DNA from 3 places in the Thalassotalea sediminis genome. Region 3 is predicted to be linked to each of the others. Evidence: predicted binding sites of a transcription regulator. Region 3 holds the regulator's gene; each other region holds the start of a gene.
The links. Region 3 encodes MetJ, which represses methionine synthesis genes. Its sites were predicted from a motif close to TAGACGTCTAGACGTCTA; they were not measured.
Positions count from the first base shown of each region.

Region 1: QUE09_RS04855 (homoserine O-succinyltransferase) is a predicted target of MetJ. The motif match lies at 1,122-1,139, and genes of this name have one in related genera.
Region 2: metE (5-methyltetrahydropteroyltriglutamate--homocysteine S-methyltransferase) is a predicted target of MetJ. The motif match lies at 1,074-1,091, and genes of this name have one in related genera.

Region 1 covers NZ_AP027361.1:1,073,948-1,076,229, forward strand. Annotated here, with positions in the region: gene recA (recombinase RecA) at 1-1,001, shown strand, start outside; gene QUE09_RS04855 (homoserine O-succinyltransferase) at 1,240-2,187, shown strand; gene metH (methionine synthase) at 2,202-2,282, shown strand, end outside.
Region 2 covers NZ_AP027361.1:572,311-574,592, reverse strand. Annotated here, with positions in the region: gene metE (5-methyltetrahydropteroyltriglutamate--homocysteine S-methyltransferase) at 1-1,054, opposite strand, end outside; gene QUE09_RS02590 (LysR substrate-binding domain-containing protein) at 1,163-2,038, shown strand; gene QUE09_RS02585 (secondary thiamine-phosphate synthase enzyme YjbQ) at 2,044-2,282, shown strand, end outside.
Region 3 covers NZ_AP027361.1:3,463,442-3,465,723, forward strand. Annotated here, with positions in the region: gene metB (cystathionine gamma-synthase) at 1-647, opposite strand, end outside; gene metJ (met regulon transcriptional regulator MetJ) at 834-1,163, shown strand; gene QUE09_RS15740 (malic enzyme-like NAD(P)-binding protein) at 1,263-2,282, opposite strand, start outside.

The sequences.
Region 1 (2,282 bases), 1.5 Mb from region 3:
CAGCTGCGTTAAGCCAAATTGAACGTCAGTTTGGTAAAGGTTCAATTATGAAGCTAGGTGAAAATCGTAGCATGGATGTTGAAACCATTTCTACAGGCTCGTTAGGTTTAGATATTGCGCTAGGTGCTGGTGGCTTACCAATGGGTCGTGTTGTAGAGATATATGGTCCAGAATCAAGTGGTAAAACGACGTTAACGTTGGAAGTTATTGCAGAAGCTCAACGTAACGGGAAAGTCTGTGCGTTTGTTGACGCAGAACATGCATTAGATCCTATCTACGCTGAAAAACTTGGTGTAAACATTAATGATCTACTTGTATCTCAACCAGATACAGGTGAACAAGCATTAGAAATTTGTGACATGCTGACGCGTTCAGGGGCTGTTGATGTTATTGTTGTTGACTCTGTGGCAGCGTTAACGCCTAAAGCGGAAATTGAAGGTGATATGGGAGATTCTCATATGGGTCTTCAAGCACGTATGTTATCTCAAGCAATGCGTAAATTAACGGGTAATTTAAAACAATCTAATACCATGATGATTTTCATTAACCAAATTCGTATGAAAATTGGTGTAATGTTTGGTAACCCTGAAACAACTACTGGTGGTAATGCGCTTAAGTTTTACGCATCTGTTCGATTAGATATTCGTCGTATTGGCGCAGTTAAACAAGGTGATGAAATTGTTGGTAATGAAACGCGTGTTAAAGTAGTGAAAAATAAAGTTGCTCCACCGTTTAAGCAAGTTGAATTTCAAATTCTTTACGGCGAAGGTATCAATAGTTTAGGCGAATTGATTGACCTAGGTGTACAAAATAAAATGGTTGAAAAAGCAGGTGCTTGGTATAGCTATAATGGCGATAGAATTGGCCAAGGTAAAGCGAAAGCTGTTGATTACTTGCGTGAGCATCCAGAAATATCAAAAGAGCTAGATACACGTTTACGCGAAATGTTTTTAACGCGTAGCAAAGATAGTAAAGAACAAGAAGTTGTCGAGGCTGAATAAAGCCTAAATTGCTTCAAAAAGAAAAAACCGCCGATAGGCGGTTTTTTTATTAGCAAGTTAATATTTTGTGTATTGAAATATTGTTTGGCGCTGAGAAATCTATCATATGAAAATATGTTTTAGACGTCTATACGTTTAGAAGTTGACATAGCTAAAAAACCAAGGCACATTACACGCTATAATAATCTTTAAAGGTTATCTCGAGAACATTTAAATGAATCGACCTTAGGTGTAAGTAATGCCCATTAAAATTCCAGATCAATTACCTGCTTTACAAGTGCTTGATAATGAAAATATTTTTGTTATGTCAGAGCATAGAGCTATTAATCAAGATATACGACCAATGGAAGTCGCTATTTTAAATTTAATGCCTAATAAAATTGAAACGGAAGTACAGATATGTCGCATGTTATCGAATACACCATTACAGATAAACATTGAATTTGTACGCATTAATACTGCTGAATCTAAACATACGCCCAAAGAGCATTTAGATAACTTTTATCGCCTTTTTGATGATATTAAAGAAAAACAATACGATGGTTTAATCATTACGGGCGCACCATTGGCGTTACTTGATTATGAAAAAGTTACATTCTGGGACAAAATATGTGAAGTATTTGATTGGGCGGAGAAAAATGTAACCTCGACCATGTTTTCTTGCTGGGCTGCACATGCTGCTTTGTATCATCATTATGGTCTTAATCGTCACTTACGTACAGAAAAACTTTCAGGTGTTTATTTACATAGCCCGTTAGATGTAAAAGAAGAATTAACACGTGGCTTTGAAGACTTTTTTCACGTGCCTCATTCACGATTTGGTTATATTGATAAAGCTGATTATCTTTCCGTGCCTAATTTAAATGTTGTTGCTGAATCTCCAGAGGCAGGCGTCTATCTAGCTGTAAGTAAAAATAAACAGCAGGTCTATTTAACAGGTCATCCAGAATATGATGCAACAACACTTGATGACGAATTTAAACGAGATTTAAAAACATCAAATAACGTAATGATACCAAAAAATTATTACCCCGATAATAATGTTAAAAAACAGCCGATATGTAATTGGAAGAGTCACGGTAGTCTATTATTTACTAACTGGTTAAATTATTACGTTTACCAAATTACACCGTATCAGCTTGATGCTAACAATATTCAAGCAATCCACCCAAGTAATCAAAGTTAATTATGAGTAGTAGCATGAAAAAGTCAGTTTCATTTTCACTATTGGAACAGCAAATAAACAATCGCATTTTAATTTTAGATGGTGCGATGGGAACG
Region 2 (2,282 bases), 1.0 Mb from region 3:
GCTCTTCGCATTTTTGTTTTGCAAACGCTAGCCATTGTCGTATCTGAAAGTTTAATTCTTGTTCTGCACTCAAATCTACGGGGCTATGTAATAAAGAACAGCTTGGTGCTAACCATAGCCTCTCTTTATAATCTTGATAAAACGGATTCAACCACTGATAAAGGCTAGCAAGATTGCTTTTCCAAACATTGCGACCATCGATGATACCAAGTGAAATTACCCATTCATTAGGCAGTAAATTTAATACATTGCTTACATCAATTGATTCAACTACGGTATCAATATGAATACCGTCAATAGGTAAGGTTCTTATCAAATCTAGGTGATGTTCAACACTACCAAAATAAGAGGCTAGCATCAGCTTGATACGACCTGGCTTGATTGCGTTGTATGCCGCTATCAACGCCTGTTGCCAATTTTCTTCAAGCTCTAACGCAAGTATCGGCTCATCTATTTGCAACCAATCCACACCTGTAGCTGCAATTTGGTTAATTATATTGTTGTAGGCGACCATTAACGCTGGCAGGTGAGGCAAGTTTTTTTCATTGTTTTTTGAAAGATATAGGTACGTTACAGGCCCAAGCAAAATAGGTTTAACCTCATGACCGCCTTTTTGTGCCTGTGCAATTTGTGCAAGCAAATGCGATGCATCGACGTTAAAGCATTGATCTTCCGATAGTTCTGGTACTAAATAATGGTAATTGGTATCAAACCACTTAGTCATATCACTTGCAGCACAGCCACAACTACTCGTACTTTTGCCTCGTGCTATTTGAAACTCAAGATCTAAAGACGAAAGTGATTGAGAAAAACGATTAGGCACTACACCTAACATCAAGCTAGTCGTTAAAACATGATCATAATGGGAAAAGTCACCAACCGGCAATAAGTCTATGCCAGCTAGAGCTTGAATTTGCCAGTTATCCTCTCTAATAGCTGCACATGACGCTAGAAATGATTCTTGTGTTGATTCTCCATGCCAATAACGTTCAAGTGCAATTTTTAGTTCTCTTTTTCCACCAATTCGTGGGAATCCTAAATTATGAATACGCATATTTTTCTCCTTAATTATATAGACGTCTAGACGTTTAAATGTATATAATCAGAAAAATGCTCATGATCGCTAACGCTATTTTTTCACACGTATAGGAAAAATTTTCATATGTTGGAATTAAAACACTTAAGAACGCTATATATGCTGTCAATTCATGGCAGTGTTCGACGAGCAGCAAGTCAGCTTTTTATGAGTCAATCAGCGCTTTCACATCAAATTAAAGACTTAGAGCACCGCATAGGTTCAAGTTTATTTAATAGAAACACTCACCCTATTGAATTTAGTCCGCAAGGAAAAACAATTTTAGCGCTCGCATTAAAAGTGTTGCCAGATATCGATGAAACAATATCTTCGTTAAAAGGTGCTCAAAGAAACCAACAAACGATATCACTGGCCATTGATTGTCATGCCTGTTTTCAATGGCTAAGCCCCGTCATAAAAAAAATTGAACAAGACTATAATATTTCTTTAGAGATTATTGATAACTATTTTGGTGAAGATGAACATAAAGCAGATTTACGTTTTTCTGACAAAACATCATTTGCAAATACGCACCAAGTTCAAAAAATAGGAGAGTTTGAATTACTTGTTGTTATGCCTACAACACACAAACTTGCTAACCAAAGTGAGATAGACGTAGCGTCATTTAGCAACGAAGTACTGCTAACATACCCAGTACCTACAGTGGAACTCGATATTTTTAACCAAGTTTTACTGCCCAGAAAAATTACGCCAAAACAGATCAAGCAGGTACAACATAGCCATACAATGGCACAAATGGTATCTGCTGGCCTGGGTATTGCCGTTTTGCCTGACTGGTTAATTTATAGTTTTTCATGGCATGAACAACTCGCGGTAAGACGAATTGCTCAACATCCAATGAAAAAAACATTATCATTGGTATATCAACATAAGCAAGATTTATCGGCATTAGTAGAAAGCGTATTACCGCTAATTCGCCAGTCTTTCAAACAACTAACCTAAACAATATTATGTGGCATCAGAGAGAAATTCACCTGAAAGCAAAGTCTAGAGGCTTTCATTTAATTACGACAGAACTCGATAAAGCATTACCTATGCTCGCGAATATAGACTGCGGCTTGGTCAATTTTTTTATCAAACACACATCAGCCTCATTAACAATTAATGAAAATGCTGACCCAACCGTAAGGTTAGATATGGAGTCACATTTTAATAAATTTGTACCAGAGAATGCTCCATACTACCA
Region 3 (2,282 bases):
TGCTCTTTGGTTACCAATACACCACCAACAACATCGCTATGACCATTGATAAACTTAGTGGTTGAATGGAATACAATGTCTGCACCTAATGATAACGGCTGCTGTAAAATTGGTGATAAAAACGTATTGTCTACAGCGACAAGTGCGTCAACGTCATGGCTTTGCTTCACCACATCGGCGATATCAACAATGCGCATTAATGGATTACTTGGCGTTTCAACCAATACAAGTTTAGGTCGTTGGGCTAGCGCATTACTCAGCGCTTCTTGATTATTTTGGTCGACAACTAATAATTTAAATAGCCCGCGTTTAGCAAGGTGAGTAAATAAACGATAACTACCGCCGTAGCAGTCATGTGGAATAACGACAAGATCATCTGTTGTTAATAGTTGGCAAATAAGATGAACAGACGACATACCTGTAGAAGTAACAATGCCAACAGCCCCACCTTCAAGATCAGCAATAGCTTGTGCAAACGTCGCTCTCGTTGGGTTACCCGTGCGAGAGTAGTCAAACTGACGTTTATCATTAAATCCTTTCAACGCATAGGTACTCGATAGGTGAATAGCAGGGATCACCGCACCATGATGTTCGTCAGTATTAATACCTGCGCGTACGGCAGTTGTCGCTAATTTGCTATTTTTCATGTCACTAATCGCCTTTTTATTACATTTATTAATCAAATAGATGTTTGGACGTCCAAAAGTCTATACGTTTTAAAATATGAGTTCAAGTACTTTAGACATCTAAACTTCTACACATTCATTATTGACTAAGATGTAACAACCAGTAAAATCACTTTAATCAGTATTATAGGTAACTAGAGGTCTTTCATGGCTGAATGGAATGGCGAATACATCAACCCATACGCAGAACACGGTAAAAAAAGTGAACAAGTAAAAAAAATCACCGTTTCTATTCCACTGCGTGTATTAAAAGTATTAACCGACGAGCGCACACGTCGTCAAATTAATAATTTACGTCATGCAACAAATAGTGAGTTATTATGTGAAGCATTTCTTCATGCATTTACCGGTCAACCATTACCGTGTGATGATGATCTTGCTAAAGACAATGAACATCGACTACCTAAAAGCGTACGAGATGCCTTAGCGGAAAAGGGCATTACCGATTTAAGTAAATATGAAGATGAAGTAGATTAATTATCACCGTAGTCTTCATGTTTATCTTGTGCTAAACCAGTATCATTAAGTTGAGCGCAATCACCACAAAAACATTGTTATGATTGCGCAATCAAGTTGCTATAAATATTTATCGGGTAATGGCAACGCAGCAACGCCTGACTCTACCGCAGCTATCGCGACGGCTTTTGCAACGCGATGACAAAGTCTAGGATCCATTGGTTTAGGTATAATGTATTCTTTACCAAAAGTCAGTTCATTATCACCACTTGCTGTTAACACCTCTTCAGGTACGGGTTCTTTAGCAAGTTCACGAATAGCGTGAACACACGCTACTTTCATATCAGCATTTATTGTACGTGCACGCACATCTAACGCACCTCTGAAAATAAACGGGAAACATAAAACATTATTCACTTGATTTGGATAATCAGATCGACCCGTTGCAATAATTACATCGTTTCTGGCCGCTTGCGCGACTTCAGGTTTAATTTCAGGATCAGGATTAGAGCACGCAAATATTACTGGGTTATTCGCCATAGATTTTACATGCTCAGCAGATAGAACATCAGGGCCCGATACCCCTACAAAGACATCAGCGCCATCAATGACATCTTCTAGTGATCTTTTATCTGTGTTGTTAGCAAACAACTTTTTATATTCATTTAAATCAGTCCTACGCGGATGAATGACGCCTTTTGTATCTAACATATATATCTTTTCGCGCTGTGCACCACAGTTTATTAATAGCTCCATACACGCAATGGCTGCAGCGCCAGCCCCCATACAGACAATATTCGCATGGCGAAGTTTTTTCCCTTGAATTTCAAGCGCATTAATCATCCCTGCTGCCGTTACAATCGCTGTACCGTGTTGATCATCATGAAAAATAGGAATCTTACAGCGTTCTATCAGTGCTTTTTCAATTTCAAAGCACTCAGGCGCTTTAATATCTTCAAGATTAATGCCACCAAAGCTGTCTGCAATATTAGCAACTGTCGTGACAAATTCTTCTACTGTCTTATGTTTCACTTCAATATCAAACGAATCAATATTGGCAAAGCGTTTAAATAATAATGCTTTACCTTCCATTACGGGTTTTGCCGCCATTCCCCCTAAGTTACCTAAACCTAATATCGC